4 regions of the Lysinibacillus sp. NPDC096212 genome follow, and region 1 is predicted to be linked to each of the others. Evidence: riboswitches for the same ligand, from Rfam matches in the RefSeq annotation. Region 1 holds a riboswitch; each other region holds the start of a gene.
The links. A riboswitch is a leader RNA that binds a small molecule or an ion and turns the genes downstream of it on or off. The one in region 1 is predicted to bind S-adenosylmethionine.
Positions count from the first base shown of each region.

Region 1 (4,217 bases):
ATATATTACATATTTATGGAGGGGTTTTTTTCATGAGCACACCTAAAGACTTACGTTACTCTGAAGAGCACGAATGGGTAAAAGTAGAAGATGGTAAAGTACGTATCGGTATTTCTCATTTCGCACAAGCTGAACTTGGAGATATCGTTTTCGTTGAACTTCCACAAGTTGGCGACGAAATCAAAACTGATGATCCATTCGGTAGCGTAGAATCTGTTAAAACAGTTTCTGAATTATACGCACCAATCTCAGGTACAGTAGTTGAAGTAAATGCAGATTTAGAAGATAGCCCAGAATTCGTTAATGAATCACCATATGAAAAAGCATGGATGATCGTTGTAGAGCCTGCTGATGCTTCAGAAATTGACAAGCTTATGACAGCTGAGCAATACGAAGAAATGATTGCAGAATAAGACAAGCCTTTAACTTCTTTCAGCGAGTGTTCAAACATCAGCTAAAAGAAGTTAAAGCCTCCGGCGGATGTCATGGAATCGGAAAGGAGTGCTTAGAGGATGTTAGCCTAAGATCATCGCATCCATGCGATAACGGCTAACTGACCTGCGTCGTGCAGGCCTAAGCACAAAGCCGATTCCTGACGCGATTATGTCGAGGCATAATTGATCAGAAAAACGTCGGAAACTACCGACGTTTTTTTTTATCTTAACCATCCTGCCACTATAGTTGGTAAGGTAAATGCAAGTATATTCCCTTATTAATAGGTATCTAACTGTATCAACGACAAGGTTTGTTGATATAATGAATTATAAGGGATATGTCTAAATGGGGGTGGCGTGATGTTCGAGGGAAAATGCTTAATTGTCGAAGGCCGATCGGATAAACTTCAAATCGAACCTATTTTAAATGAAGACGTAAAAATACTTTGTACAAATGGTACAATTGGTGTGCATCAATTAGAAGAGCTACTCGATCCATATGAGGGTTGTGAGCTTTATACATTTTTTGATGCAGATACATCAGGTAATAAGCTACGGGCATTAATGGACAGACATTATCCAGAGGCTGAGCATTTACGTACGATGCCAACATATAAGGAAGTTGAGACAACTCCGAGGAAAGTGTTAGCGGCGATATTGCTTCGTGCACATTTCTCAATCCATAATGAATATATTTTGTAAGGTTGCGTGAAAAAAGATGGAAGAATGGTCAAAAGAGCAGTGGAACACGGCTATCCAGTCCGGTGAAAAGGCTGCCTTTTATTTATATACGCCAATGTGTGGAACGTGCGCAGTTGCATCGAAAATGATGGCGGTTATTGAGCAATTGCTGCCACAGCTACAGGTTGGTAAGGCGAATATTAATTTTATAGAGCAAATAGCTTATGATAATAAAATCGAAAGTGTACCATGTTTACTCGTATGTGAAGGCGGAGAAGTGATAGAAAAGGTTTATGCCTTCCAATCCGTACCATATTTATACGAATTGTTAAAAAACTAATTGACTGAATATTAATCACATGGTAAAGTAACAAATATATTAAAAAAACAATAAATATATCGAACTCTTATAAAGAGCGGCGGAGGGAAGTGCCCTATGAAGCCCGGCAACCATCACAAACGTGAAAAGGTGCCAAATCACCCAAAGATTTATCTTTGACAGATGAGAGAACGGTTTAGCGTATATGTACGTGACCCCTTCTACTTGTCTTTAAGTGAAGGGGTTTTTTAATTTCTTTCAGCGGGTGTCCTGGAATCGAAAAGGAGTGCTTAGAGGATGTTAGCCTAAAACCATCGCATCCATGCGATAATGGCTAACTGACCTGCATCGGTGCTGCTGTTGCTGCGTTAGCACTACGCTTTCGCGCAAAAAACATCTGCAGGCCTAAGCACAAAGCCGATTCCGGACGTAATGTTTATCTGTGCGAAAGCGAAGCGACAGCAACAATTATGCCGAGGCATAATTGATATAAGAAAAGGAGAATTCGCTATGATCAATCTTCAAAATATTACGAAGAAATACAAAACTACGAATGGCGAATTAACAGCAGTTAAAGACGTCAACCTTTCTATTAATAAAGGTGAAATTTTCGGCATTATCGGCTATAGTGGCGCTGGTAAAAGTACAATGATTCGTTTGTTAAATGGTTTAGAAAAGCCTACATCTGGTAAGGTGACGGTTAACAATCAAGAGTTTTCGTCCATAAAGGGACAAAAGCTTAGGGATGCTAGACAAAAGGTTAGTATGATTTTCCAACATTTCAATTTACTTTGGTCTAGAACTGTTGCCGAAAACATCGCTTTCCCATTAGAAATCGCAGGTGTGCCAAAGGCCAAACGGGAAGCACGTGTGAATGAATTGATTACACTAGTTGGCTTGGAAGGGCGCGAAAAAGCATATCCATCACAACTTTCGGGGGGACAAAAACAACGGGTAGGTATCGCTCGTGCACTTGCTAACAACCCAGAGGTATTGTTATGTGATGAGGCAACATCTGCACTCGATCCGGAGACAACAGATGCTATTCTTGATCTACTTGTCGATATTAACGAACGATTAGGTCTAACGATTGTGTTAATCACACATGAAATGCACGTTATCCGTAAGATTTGTCATCGTGTAGCGGTTATGGAAGCTGGTGAAATTGTAGAACGTGGTGAAGTATTACAAGTATTCCAAGCTCCACAAGCAGCCATTACGAAAAAATTCGTTTCTCAAATTACAGATACGAAGGAAACACAGGAAACTGTGGCACAAATTAAAGAAAATTACCCTAATGGACAACTTGTTAAGCTAATCTTTGTAGGAGAAAAAACAGAGCAGCCTGTCATTTCACATCTTGTGAAACAGTTTGATGTAGAAGTAAGTATTGTACATGGTAATATTTCGCAAACGAAAAATGGAGCGTACGGTACACTTATTGTGCAAATTGATGGCTCAGAGGCGAATGTTGCTGCTGCACTGAGTTACTTAAATACAGTCGAAGTACAAACGGAGGTGATTACAAATGCTAACTAGTCTTTTTCCGAATGTCGACTGGGAAAAAATGTGGGACGCTACGTATGAAACATTGTATATGACAACAATTTCTACGGTCATCACATTTATACTTGGATTAGTAATTGGAATCTTATTATTTTTATCAAGTCCCAACCAACTATGGGCCAACAAAATTGTAAACTTTTTAACAGGATCAATCGTTAACATTTTCCGCTCGATTCCATTTATCGTATTGATTATCTTATTAATTCCATTTACGAAATTTTTACTCGGCACAATTCGTGGCGCAGATGCGGCTTTACCAGCATTAATTATTGGAGCTGCACCATTCTATGCGCGAATGGTATTAATCGCCTTACGCGAAATTGATAAAGGTGTTATTGAAGCGGCTCGTTCAATGGGTGCCAAAACGTCAACGATTATTTGGAAAGTATTAATTCCCGAATCGTTACCAGCGCTTATTTCTGGTCTTACTGTAACTGCTGTAGCACTTGTTGGTTATACTGCGATGGCAGGTATTATTGGCGCAGGTGGTCTAGGAAACTTAGCATTCTTAGATGGTTTCCAACGTAATCGCACAGATGTAACTTTAATGGCAACTATTTTAATCTTAATAGTAGTATTTATTATTCAATGGATTGGCGACTTAATTACAACCAAAACAGATAAACGCTAAAAAGAGCATCATACTATGAACATCTAAAAGGTTATCTCGGTTTCATACCGCTAACATATTTTATATAGGAAAAGGGAGAGTAATAAAATGAAGAAGTTATTAACAGGATTATTTTTATCTGTATTAGTACTAGCTCTAGCCGCTTGTGGTGCTGGTAAAAAAGAAGAAAAAAGCTCATCATCTGATGCTGGTGATAGTAAAGAGAATGTAACATTAACAGTAGGTGCTTCTAATACACCACATGCTGTTATTTTGGAAAAAGCAAAACCGATTTTAGCTAAAGAAGGTATCGATCTTAAAATTGAAACATATCAAGATTATGTATTACCAAACCAAGATTTAGAATCTGGCGAAATTGATGCAAACTATTTCCAACACATCCCTTATTTAGAGAAGGAAATTAAAGAAAAGGGTTATGATTTTGTAAACGCTGGTGGTATTCATATTGAACCAATCGGTATTTACTCTAAAAAATATAAATCTCTTGAGGATCTTCCAGAAGGTGCAACAATTTTACTTTCTAGCTCAGTTGCAGATCATGGACGTATGCTTTCATTATTAGAAGCTAAGGGCTTAATTAAACTTA
Region 1 covers NZ_JBIWFQ010000005.1:116,646-120,862, reverse strand. Annotated here, with positions in the region: gene gcvH (glycine cleavage system protein GcvH) at 33-413, shown strand; gene ACIQ7T_RS07010 (toprim domain-containing protein) at 795-1,136, shown strand; gene ACIQ7T_RS07005 (thioredoxin family protein) at 1,153-1,455, shown strand; SAM riboswitch class I at 1,520-1,624, shown strand; gene ACIQ7T_RS07000 (methionine ABC transporter ATP-binding protein) at 1,945-2,973, shown strand; gene ACIQ7T_RS06995 (methionine ABC transporter permease) at 2,963-3,631, shown strand; gene ACIQ7T_RS06990 (MetQ/NlpA family ABC transporter substrate-binding protein) at 3,719-4,217, shown strand, end outside.

Region 2 (4,217 bases), on a different contig from region 1:
ATCTATTGCTGTCCATGCTGTACTAGATTATTTCGACTTGAGTCCTGGGGAAGCACTTGCTTTTGGTGATGGAGATAATGATATTGACATGCTGGAGCAGGTTGGCTTTGGTATTGCAATGGGCAATGGTAGTGAAGCATTAAAAAATGTCGCTAATTATGTAACGAAGAAATCAACTGAGGATGGTATTGATTATGCTCTTCGGGAGCTACAAATAATTTAATAGAGTAGTAGCCGAGAAATGAGATTTATAGCATGAATCGACCACTATACAACATTGGAGAAAGTTTTTAAAAAGAAATAATTTTTCCATCTATACAATCTACAGGCAGTGATAATAAATCCTGGAGAAAATTGTATTAAAGTCATAATACTCATAATATTGTTTGCTTTGAGTTATTATAAAGCTATCTGTAAAAAGAAATTCATTATGCTTTAGGTGGGAAGGATTTATGGCGCATCACGTGCAATCTCTAATAGAACATTACGGGTATTTTGGCATCATTCTTATCCTAGTTGGCGGGATTGTTGGGCTGCCACTTCCCGATGAGATATTTTTAACATATGTAGGATATAGCGTATATAAAGAAACCCTCGCACATATTCCAGCTTTAATCAGCGCTATGGTAGGTGCGGCAGGGGGAATTACTCTGAGCTACTATATAGGCTATAGATTTGGGCTACCGTTATTGCAAAAATACGGTCCAAAAATCCACATTACTGAACAGAAAATTGACTTTACTAGAAAATTATTTGCAAAAATAGGGCCGGGATTATTATTAATAGGATATTTTATTCCTGGTGTGCGTCATCTTACAGCATATATTGCGGCTATCAATAATTATCCTTATAAAAAATTTGCTTTCTTTGCCTATACGGGAGCAGTTATTTGGACATTTACTTTTATTACCTTAGGAAAGGTACTTGGGGAGAACTGGCGTTATGTTGGGGTATATTTATCCCGCTACAGTATTTATCTTATAGTATTGTTCCTAATACTAATGTTAATCGTTTATTTTATTTTCAAAAAAAGGAATTCGCCAAAGTAAAAAAGGTCTGATTCAATACCTACTCAGGTTGTGAATCAGACCTTTTTATCTTTTAAGGCAATATTGCAAATGAACGCACAGGGAATCCAGAGGCTTTCTCAGGCTTTGGTACAATATTGAAAATAGCAGCACCTTTTGGAGGGAGCTTATCCAAATTTGTCATGAGCTCAATTTGGTAAGTATCTTGCTCAAGCACAAAATATTCGCCATCTAGCTTACCATTTTTACGAAAATCTGTTGCTGAATCCGTATCAAAGGTTTCGTGGCCAATAGCACTTACTTTTCGTTCGCCGAATAAAAATTGTAACGCTTCTAATCCCCAGCCAGGAATATGATTATTGCCATCAGCGTCTTTGTTGCTGAAAGATTCTTTATCTGGCCAACGTTTACTCCAATCGGTACGCAACGCAACAAAGGTACCTGTTTCAATTTCCCCATTTTCAGCTTCAAAGTCAAGAATATCTTGAACACTTAACGTGAAGTCGTTATTTACTTCGGCTTCTTTTGATTTATCAATAACGATTAGTGGTAGCACTAGTTCTTTTAGCTCCAATTCCTCTAAATAGCGTGTATCTCGCACAAAATGGATAGGTGGATCGATATGTGTTCCGTATTGCCCAGGGAAAGTGAATTGCTGCGCAAAGAAGCCATCATCATGGGAAAATAATGTTTCAAATTTTGCATCATCAAACATAAAGAAGTGGGGCGAATTAGGACCAAATGTATGTGTTAAATCCACCCATTCTTTCGATTTCAATAGTTGAATTGCTTGTAAAAGTTCGTTTGCCATAATATCTTCCTGCTTTCTTTTAATTATTTTTGGATGTAACAATAAAAAAGAGCCCTCCTTGTAGAAAGAGGACTCTTGTGCAAAGCAACTAAAGTAAGTCTTCTCATCTTCAAGGCTAAATTTCGCCAATTGGAATTAGCACCATACCTATAGGCTGGTTGCTGAGACTTCATAGGGCCAATCCCTCCGTCTCTCTTGATAAGAAAAAACAATATAAGAATTTTCAGAAATAAAGATTACAAACACTTTAGCATATTTATTTATAGTTTACAAGTTCAATAGGGATACAAGGTTAAAATTCATAAAGATGCTAAAGGCAAAAAAAGTGGCCCTCTTCAAAGGGCCAACTCTTCACCAATTCAAAATTAATGTTAGCTTACAACAGCCTTGATCAGTAAATGTTATTCGAAATCCATCTGGTGTATAGTTCGTTTCGAATTTTAAAGTAATGCCTGTTGACGTGATTAATTTTTCAACTTCTGTTTTATTTGATTGCTGTGCTGCGTTCATAAGATCATGTGCAAATGGCTCGGATTCATCAATTTTATCCGTAAGTATCTGTGCTTGCTTCATAATAGCTTTGATCCGTTTCGCAGAAGTCTTCAATCTATTTGTATTGACGGGTGGAAATGGACTTCTATTCGTTGGGTTTGTTGGCATTGCTAGCTGTCTAAAAGGTTGTTGAGTAGTTGGTTGATTGGCCATTGCCCATGCCCATGTTGGATAATAATTAGGATAGACAAAATACGGATAAGGATTGTAATACAACTAAATTCCTCCTATCCTATGCTGATACCATATATTATGTACAACAAAGGCTTTCGGTGTTTCCTGGGGGCATCCGATGAACCGCTTCACTCCAGGGTCTCGTCTGCCCAAGGAGTCACCCGTTGATAAAAACTGAAATTGTTCCGATAAATCTTCAAAGTTTGTTTCTATCAAAGAGTAACCATAGAAATGTAGTAGCTGCGGCAAGCATCACCATGCCGAATCCGTATATAGGTGTATGAGCTAATGATTGGTGGCGAACGATGATTCCTCCAATGTATGATCCTAGAAAAATACCAATGTTAAAGGCTGAAATATTTAATGCTGAAGCCATTGAAATAGCTGATGGTATATATTTTTCTGAAAGCTGAACGGCATAAAGCTGTAATCCCGGTACATTCATAAACATAAATAGCCCCATCATAAAGACCATTATTAATCCAACGATTGATGATTCTAAAAAGAAGTTGATGCCGAGTAGTGCTAATGCTAAGCCGATAAAGATAATAAAGATAGAACGTAATGGATTATTATTAGCAAAATGACCACCCAGTGTATTACCGATAGCAACACAGATACCGAATACAACTAAGATAATGACAATTGCTTGAGGTGAGTAGCCCATATATTGCTCTAATATAGGGGAAACATATGTGTATACTACAAACACGCCGCCGTATCCGATTGCTGTAATAAAGAGAATTAATAGCATTTGTATGTTCCCTAATACTTTCCCGATATCTCGAATAGATATTGGTTTACCTTTCGATAACTGACTCGGCACAAGCAGAGTATTACTAATTAACCCGATAATACCAATTAAAACAATGAAAATGAATGACATTCGCCAGTCAGTTACTTGTCCAATAAAAGTTCCTAGCGGGACGCCTGTGACAGTTGCTAATGTTAACCCTGTGAACATAAAAGCTATTGCACTTGCTCGTTTATTAGGTGCCACAACATCTGCAGCGATTACAGAGGCAATAGACATAAACACGCCATGTGCTAATGCTGAAATAACACGGCCGGCAAGTAGTAATGAGAATGAGGGTGCTAGAGCTGCAAGTAAATTCCCGATAATAAAAAGCACCATGACGAGCAGCAATACATTTTTACGACTAAGGCGCGATGTTAAGGCTGTTAAAAGCGGTGCACCAATAGTTACACCTAGTGCATATATGGATACGGTTAAACCCGCAGTACTTAACGTTATACCGAAATCTTCTGTAATTAATGGTAGAAGTCCGACGCTTATAAATTCTGTAGAGCCAATACCAAAAGCACTGATCGCAAGTGCGAGTAATGTTAGTTTAGCATTCGGCACTTTTGTATTTTTCATTCTATTAATATCTCCTTTGATTTTTTGTATAGTATATAGTAATATTCATACATGCCTAAAAGTTATATAGGGTACTTTTAGTTACTTTTGAATATTACAGGGGGTTTACAATGAAAAAAGTTTATAATATCGGTGTTGAAGCCACTCTTGAAGTCATTGGAGGCAAATGGAAACCTATTATTCTTTGTCATCTTAACCACCATGGTCAGATTCGTACGAATGAATTTCGCCGATTGATTCCAGGCATTTCGCAAAAAATGCTAACAAGCCA
Region 2 covers NZ_JBIWFQ010000035.1:24,679-28,895, forward strand. Annotated here, with positions in the region: gene ACIQ7T_RS24470 (Cof-type HAD-IIB family hydrolase) at 1-223, shown strand, start outside; gene ACIQ7T_RS24475 (DedA family protein) at 453-1,049, shown strand; gene ACIQ7T_RS24480 (cyclase family protein) at 1,102-1,839, opposite strand; SAM riboswitch class I at 1,940-2,044, opposite strand; gene ACIQ7T_RS24485 (YuzC family spore coat inner layer protein) at 2,191-2,607, opposite strand; gene ACIQ7T_RS24490 (MFS transporter) at 2,762-3,946, opposite strand; gene ACIQ7T_RS24495 (winged helix-turn-helix transcriptional regulator) at 4,057-4,217, shown strand, end outside.
Region 2: linked by a shared signal. The riboswitch ahead of ACIQ7T_RS24480 (cyclase family protein) and the one ahead of ACIQ7T_RS07000 (methionine ABC transporter ATP-binding protein) in region 1 are both predicted to bind S-adenosylmethionine.

Region 3 (4,217 bases), on a different contig from region 1:
TTTGTAGTTGGTCCCATAGCCCCCGCTACAAAACGTGGCCAGTCGGATGTTGAAAACTCATCCACTACTTTGCGTGCAATTTCTACAGCGCGTTTATTAATCTCTTCCGCTTTCGCACCAAGATCATATTCATTTAATACAAGTGGAGTACTTCCAAATGTATTTGTACAAATAATATCTGCTCCAGCCTCTAAATATTTTCCATGAATTTTTTCAAGCACATCTGGTCTAGTTAGCACGAGATTTTCATTACAGCCATCATATTCCTCGCCGCCAAAATCCTCTGCTGATAAATTTTCATTTTGTAGCATTGTTCCCATTGCGCCATCAAGAATTAATATTCGTTTCTCTAGTTGCTCTTCAATCATGTGCTTAGCCATTTATACTTACCCCTTTTTTCTGTTCATCCAATTGCTCAATAAATTTCATTAATTCTAGCGTCATATCATAGCGTAAAAATGGTGTGATGAGGTAAATACCATTGAAATATTCCGCTGCTACTTCTACTAATTCTTTAGCAATTGCAATTCCTTCTAGTGTTGCGCGTTCCTTATCATCGCCACAAGCCCTCATACGTGCTAATGCATCATCAGATAGTTTGATGCCTGGCACTTCATGATGTAAGAACTCCGCACTTTTATAGCTCGTTACTGGCATAATGCCTATATAAATTGGTGTTTCTAAATGCTTTGTCGCCTCGTAAATTCCCACGATTTTTTCCTTTGTATAAACAGGCTGTGAAATAAAATAATCTGCCCCATGTTCAATTTTCTTTTCTAATCGAGAGACAGCGCGATCTAGTACACGTACATTAGGATTAAATGCAGCCGCTACAGAGAAATTTGCCTTTTTACGAAGCGGTTTCCCTGAGAACGATACACCTTCATTTAATTGTTTTATTAATTGGATCAGCTCCATTGAAGATACGTCATAAACGCTAGTTGCTCCTGGGAAATCGCCTACCTTTGTCGGATCTCCAGTAACTGCTAAAATATCATGAATCCCTAGTGCATTTAATCCCATTAAATGTGATTGAAGACCAATTAAATTACGATCTCGGCATGTTATATGGGTTAACGGGCGTACCCCGTGTGTTTCTTTCAGTAAGGCACCCATTGCGACATTACTAATCCTTGGAGAAGCAAGAGAGTTATCGGCCATCATGACTACATCTGCGCCCGCCTCATATATTTTTTTTGCACCTTCAATAAAGCCTTCAATTTCTAAATGTCTTGGCGTATCTAACTCCACAATAACCGAGCGTTCACGTTTTACTTTTTCATGTAATGGCTCATAATTTGCTGGCTCTGCCTCACGGACAACCTCTACTTTTTCTGGTTTTGCATACTTTTCCTCGACCGGGGATAGCTCCTCTAAGTACTTTTTCACTGCAGCAATATGCTTTGGTGTCGTTCCACAACAGCCACCAATTAAACGTACCCCCTGATCACGAAGCGCTACAGCTGCTCGACCAAAATAATCTGCCTCCGACTCATAAACGACACGCCCATCCTCCAAATCAAGAAGAGAGGCGTTCGGATACGCTGACATAAATGCCTTCTCAGGAAGCTCTACTCCTTCAAATGCTTGTATAGTATGGTGAGGGCCTAAGCGACAGTTAACTCCTACGATATCTGCACCTAACGCTTCAAGTTTATATAAGGCGTTATTTAAGCTCATTCCATTTTGCAAAATTCCGGGTTCGTGCATAGAAACTTGAGCGATAATCGGTAATTTCGTTTTAGCTCGCAGCATTGTTAAAGTCGCCGTTAGCTCTTCAAAGTCATAATAAGTTTCAAGTAAAAGACCATCTGGATTTCCTGCCAGTAAAACTGTTGCCTGCTCATCAACGGTTGCTAAAATTTCTTCTAACGTTGCGTCACTTTTACGAATACCACGGATTCCTCCAATTGTACCTAAAACAAATTGTCCACCATCTGCCGCTGCTCGTTTTGCAATCGTTATAGCAGCTTCATTAAACTGCTGTACACGAGATTCTAACCCATAGCGGGCTAATTTTATGGCATTAGCTCCGTAAGTATTCGTCTGAATAATATCAGCACCAGCTGCAATATATTCTCTATGAATCTTTTCAATTAATTCAGGTCTCTGTACATTCATTTCCTCATGACAGTACTCCAAGCCGTAGCCGTATAAAACTGTACCAATTGCACCATCTGCTGTTAGAACTTGCGTTTTTAACCTTTCAAGCAATTCCATAAAACTAACCTCTCTTCCCTAATCTTTAAAATAAAAAAAAGCCTTCTTTCATAAAAAAAGAAGGCTTTTACGTCATTTCGTAATTGTTTTCCTTCTCATCTTCGACACACGGTCTTCTGGATTTAGCACCTGACATTAAGTTGGTTGCTGAAGCTTCATAGGGCCAGTCCCTCTGCTTCTCTTGATAAGAATTTAGTATGAATTTTTTAAATAATTAAAAGAATCATATCGTTTACGAACGATTGAGTCAAGACTATTTCACTGAACAAAGGATAATTTTTACGAAATTTATAATATTTTGATTTATATCAAACAATTACGATAGTTTTTCTACAAGTTCTTCACCAATTTTTTTACCGTTTTGAATACATGCACCTATGCCTACTCCAAAATATGAGCATCCCGCTATTGATAAATTTGGATAGTTTTTCTCGAGCTCTTGTAAGAGACCTTGCAACGCTTCACGATGTGCCAAGTCGTACTTCGGCATCTGGTCGATCCATTTTGTCACGTCAACAACAGTTGGTTTTTCCTCAATCCCCAAGCTTTTTCTTACATCCTCAAGAGCAACTGCTGCTAACTCTTCATCTGTCATCATACGCAATCTCTCATACTCAGGGTTAATGCTCTTATAAAAAAGTCGTACAAGTAATTTCCCTTCTGCAGAGGTATGTTTCCACTTGCGGCTTGTCCACGTTGCTGCATTACAAATAACATCCGAATTATGTGACACAATATAGCCTGTTCCATCTGCTGGCAATCTATTATCGGGAACATCAAATCCTAAATAAATCGTAATGGCGGATGCAGTATTAAATTGTTTAAAATAGCCGTTCAACGATTCATCCTGTAATAAGCTTTGTACCGCTTCATTTGGCAGTGCCAATACAACATGATTTGCTTCAATCATTTTACCGTTTGCTAACGTAACAGAGTATAGATTCTCCTGCTTTTTAACACTAGTAGTGGCAATCCCTTTTATAATTTCTACATCCGTTAATGTTTCTTCAAGTCGATCAATTAGTGACGATAAACCATTTTTAAATGAAATAAATTTTTTGTTGGAGGCTTTCACAAATTGTTTCCTGTTTGCATCAAAACCTTTAATAATACTACCGTAATCGTTTTTGTAATCGATTAAATACGGTAAAGTCGAAGCAATTGAAAGTTGATTTAAATCTCCAGAATATACACCTGCAAGTACCGGCGCTATTTGGTTTTGAACAAGCTCCTCACCTAAATAATACGTTAAAAATTCCCCAATCGAGCTTTCTTTTGTAAACCTTTCATTCGGCATTGTTAAATCCTTTAACGCTTCTTTTTTACCTTCCTCAGATACAAGCGTGCTTTCCTCGAGAGATTGTAGGCTCATAGGAATACCGAACGTTGAGTCTGCTGGGATAGCATGTAGCTCATTATTTGTGTAAATATACGAAATACCTGTTTCGTTGTACACAAGATTTTGTTCAAAGTTTAGTTCCTCTACTAACTCCATGACACCTTTATGACGCGCTACAATAGAATCTGCTCCAGTTTCCATGATGAAGCCTTGTTCATATGCAGAGTGAAGCTTGCCACCAAGGTATGTATTTTTTTCAACAAGTACAAGTTTTACATCTAAGTTTTTCTCCTGAACTTGGCGTTGTAAATAATGCATCGTACACAATCCCGTAATTCCGCCACCTAATACAACAACTGTTTTCATATTAACCGCCCCTATTTTTAGTTCTTTATTTAGTATAAACTTTTTTTATCAAAAATTACGTTAAACCCTTTACAAATTTAGCAAAAATGGAGCTATCCAGCACATTGGACAGCTCCATTTTTTTATATTCAAATAGCATATATTCGCTAGAGGCTTTTATCTCCATAACGGAAATTATATATAAACAATTAATATAGTGTTATTTGTGCCTTAAAGTGTGTAGCGCCTTAATAGGAAACAACAATTTTCTTTGCCTTTTGCTTTTCTCTTCATTAATTTAAATTTTGTGCAA
Region 3 covers NZ_JBIWFQ010000038.1:6,464-10,680, reverse strand. Annotated here, with positions in the region: gene metH (methionine synthase) at 1-380, opposite strand, end outside; gene ACIQ7T_RS25150 (bifunctional homocysteine S-methyltransferase/methylenetetrahydrofolate reductase) at 373-2,220, opposite strand; SAM riboswitch class I at 2,313-2,411, opposite strand; gene ACIQ7T_RS25145 (protoporphyrinogen oxidase) at 2,537-3,925, opposite strand; gene ACIQ7T_RS25140 (protoglobin domain-containing protein) at 4,198-4,217, opposite strand, start outside.
Region 3: linked by a shared signal. The riboswitch ahead of ACIQ7T_RS25150 (bifunctional homocysteine S-methyltransferase/methylenetetrahydrofolate reductase) and the one ahead of ACIQ7T_RS07000 (methionine ABC transporter ATP-binding protein) in region 1 are both predicted to bind S-adenosylmethionine.

Region 4 (4,217 bases), on a different contig from region 1:
GGGCAGCGTAAAGTAACCAAGCACCCCAAGAAATATCTACATCGAATTGTTCTTTGATGAAATTTAAAGCGACCATATTTTGAGCTGCTGCCGTTTTAATACCGATGTTCCAAATGGAAACAGCTTGTACAGAAGTAATGACTAGTAAAGCAGCAAGTCGACTATCACGTGGTAAACCAAATGCTGCTACCATTCCGAGTAGTATTGGTACAACTGCGCCTGCACGTGCAGTAGCAGAAGGGACAAAGAATGCGAGTGCAATAGATACTAAAATAGCACCGAATACAATGGCTTTCGTTTTTGTTCCAACTAGTGAAAGTATCCAAAGCGCAAGACGTTTATGTAAATTCGTAATTTGCATGGCTGCCGCTAGGAAAAGAGCTGCGGCTACTAGTGCAACTGCAGAATTACTAAATCCGCTTAATGCTAACTTTAATGCATCCGATGTTCCTAACGCTCTCGTTGGATCTTCCATTGACGGAGCTAGCCCTAGTAAGATTGTAACGAGAGCAATAATCATGGCAGAGCTAACGGGATAGGATACTGCTTCTGTAACCCATAGGATGACCGCGAAAGCTAAAATAGCCAAAGCTCGTTGTCCGGCTACAGGTAAATCGCCGTTGTTAGGTAAAAAAGTAATGATGATTAATGAAGCGAAGGCTAATCCAATCCAGAGTGGTTTCAAATTACGTTTCGGTTTTGCTTGTTCAGAAGTAGACATACTTTTCATCCTTTCTTAAACATGACTGTAATTTTCACATCGGCTAGTAAAATGCTTTATTAAGAAAGTTAATTTGTCTAATTATTGTAAAAAAACTAGTATGTGAAATACCCTCTATTTATAGCGATAATGGGCAGTTGCGAGAAAATATACGGTCAAAGAAAAGACAAAAATATCCAAAAGATTTTATTTTTTCTTTTTGAATGCTGAAGTTACTTTAGGCTCAGTTCCTAGCATCAATCGCTTAATATTTTCGATATGCAAAATGATGGCTATACCAAAAAGTAATAGGGCTAAAATCGTTGGGCCAACTCCAGGAATCCATAAATAAGTGGCTGTACAAAAAACGAGATAAAATTCAAGTACACCGACAATTAAATAGTTCGTCACGAAAGATAAAATAACAAATAAAATGAGTGCAAACAAGCCAATTTTCCAATCAATCGCAAGTAATATTCCTATGATTGAAGCAGTTCCTTTACCGCCATTGAAGCCCATATAAAATGGGAAATTATGACCTAGAATGACACCGGAAGCTACGATATAGATGAAGAGCCAAACTTGTACTTCTGTTAATTGTGTTATATCTGCTAAATAAACATGTGCACCGATTATAGCTGCAACGCCTTTACCGATATCGATCAGTGCAACTAATATGCCGTATTTCCAGCCAAGGGAAAGTGTTGCATTAGAGGCACCTGCATTGCCATGACCGGCCATTTTTAAATCTACCCCTGATAAAAACTGAGCAACTTTAGAGCCGTGAATACAGCCAATCAAATAACCAACAAGAAGAAAAATAATAACGGCTTTTATCATAAAAATTCTCCTTTCCAAATAATGGGTTCATCACAAAAGTTCTAACATTGTGTTAGCCCGAAGCCCCTAGGAAACGCCCAGCCGAAACGGAAATCAGTCCATGCTTTGGTGACCAAAACAATAAATATCTAAAATAGTGTATGTGTTTGGATTACGTAAAGAAGCAGACAGAAGTTTCGGAAAAAATAAAATTTTAGTATTGACAGAGAAAAAGTCTATGTTTATACTTTGTAACAACGATGGAAATTGAATCTCATACTCTTATCAAGAGCGGCGGAGGGATAGGCCCTATGATGCCCGGCAACCAGTAAGTGACGAACTTGCTAAGGTGCTAATTCCTACAGATTCTTACTTGGATCTGGCAGATAAGGGGAGGAAAACTTGCAACCGCAACCCTCTTCTTAGCTGAAGAGGGTTTTTGTTTTCTACTGAAAAAATCCTCCTCATCTCCGGTACCATCGTAAAAAAATAACCATTTGGAGGTATACAATGACAAAATTTAAACCAGAAACATTGCTGTTACACGGTGGCCAAGAGCCAGACCCGGTAACAGGATCTCGTACAGTACCCGTATATCGCTCAACGGCTTTCGTTTTTAAAGACACTGCTCATGCGCAACGTCTTTTTGCCTTAGAGGAAGCTGGTAATATTTACACTCGTATTACAAACCCAACTGTAGATGTTTTTGAAAAACGCGTCGCTTTATTAGAAGGCGGTACAGCAGCAGTAGCACTTTCATCTGGTGCAGCAGCAATCGCGTTTTCCATTTTAAATCTTGCAGGGGCAGGCGATGAAATTGTTGCAGGTAGCTCTTTATACGGAGGTACTTATAATTTATTCGCTAACACACTACCAAACTACGGTATTAAAACGATTTTTGTAGATGAAACAAATCCAGAAAATTTCAAAGCTGCTATTACTGATAAAACAAAGGCCGTGTTCGCTGAAGTTTACGGTAACCCAAGTTTAAAGGTACTAGATATTGAAGCAGTAGCAAATATAGCACATGAAAACGGCTTGCCATTAATTATTGATAGCACATTTGCTTCACCATATGGCTCTACACCAATTGACTACGGTGCAGATATCGTTGTTCATTCTGCAACGAAATGGATTGGTGGTCATGGAACAACTTTAGGTGGCGTTGTAGTAGATGCAGGGAAGTTCGATTGGACTCGTGGACGTTTCCCAGGCTTTACTGAGCCAGATGCTTCTTATCACGGTTTGCGTTATGGTATTGACACAGCAGATGCAGCATTCGCCACAAAACTGCGTGTGCAACTGCTACGTGACTTTGGACCAACATTAAGTGCTGATGCGGCATTTAATTTATTACAAGGTTTAGAAACGCTTCATTTGCGTATTCCTAAACACAATGAAAATGCATTAGCAGTAGCTGAATATTTACGAAACCACCCATCTGTGGAATATGTAAATTACAACGGCTTAGAAGATTTCCCTACCCATAATTTAGCTAAAAAATATTTAAGAAATGGCTTCGGTTCTGTGCTTACATTTGGCATTAAAGGTGGACGTGAAGCAGGGCGTAAATTAATCGATAGTGTGAAATTATTCTCACACGTAGCAAATGTAGGGGATGCTAAATCATTAATTATTCATCCAGCATCTACTACACATCAGCAACTATCTGCTGAAGAGCTAATCCAAACTGGCGTAACCGAGTCGCTCATTCGCTTATCAATCGGTTTAGAGGCAGTAGAGGACATCATTGCAGATTTAGAACAAGCTATTGAACAAGTAACAGCTTCACAACAAGAAGTAGAAGCTTAATAAATAAAATACATTGGCTAATGTTGTAGCGTTTACGTATTTTCTCATTCGATAGGCCTCATTTGGTAATGCGTCAAACGTTGCTACATCATCCGCTCCCCTCATTTGGTGAGAGTAATGAAATGGTTTAAAATTAATACCTAGTAATTTTATAAGTATTGTTGACTTGGTTAAATCCTTGTTTTATACTAGGAAATAAGAAAAGTGTTCGAAGGGCTACCAACCTAGAACCAATTTAAAGCGCCGACTTGTTGATCGGTAAAGTGTTTTCAATTAATGCTCAAACTAATTTAGTTTCATAAGTGCTCCCCCACTTTTGAATATATGAAGAGGAGTAGTTACTCAGCCAGTAGCTACTCTTATCTACAAAACTGATGATAAAGGAGTGTTTTAAATGGGAAATGTGTATAGTGCGCAAAACATTGCATCTTATCTTATTTATGAATTAAATGAAGGTCATGTGTTTGTGAACAACATGTCCATTCAAAACATACTTGTGTCAGTTGAGCGTAAATGGCAAGAGATCTTTGGACATTCTGCTTTTAAGGAAATGGTTTATGTCAAAGAGGAAGGCTATACAGTAAAAGAAGTTTTCGAAGCTTATGAAAGCTATGGAGCAAATCATATTCCTCTACCTGCGACAGAGTATTATTTAAAATACGGCACATTCCAATTAGTTGAACGTACGTATGCAATACCAAATTTTACGCAGGAGGAAATAAGACTGGTGCAACAAGCTTTAACACAATATCGTTATAAATTGCTAGCCAAAGCTAGTTAATTATCCCTCATATATTTGGCTCATTCTCTGCTGCTACAGGGAATGAGCTTTTTAAATTAGATGATGAAGATATACAGAAAAAATTTTATTAATATATTTCAAAAG
Region 4 covers NZ_JBIWFQ010000052.1:4,367-8,583, forward strand. Annotated here, with positions in the region: gene ACIQ7T_RS27280 (DASS family sodium-coupled anion symporter) at 1-721, opposite strand, end outside; gene ACIQ7T_RS27285 (glycerol-3-phosphate acyltransferase) at 908-1,540, opposite strand; SAM riboswitch class I at 1,799-1,912, shown strand; gene ACIQ7T_RS27290 (O-acetylhomoserine aminocarboxypropyltransferase/cysteine synthase family protein) at 2,030-3,331, shown strand; gene ACIQ7T_RS27295 (hypothetical protein) at 3,726-4,112, shown strand.
Region 4: linked by a shared signal. The riboswitch ahead of ACIQ7T_RS27290 (O-acetylhomoserine aminocarboxypropyltransferase/cysteine synthase family protein) and the one ahead of ACIQ7T_RS07000 (methionine ABC transporter ATP-binding protein) in region 1 are both predicted to bind S-adenosylmethionine.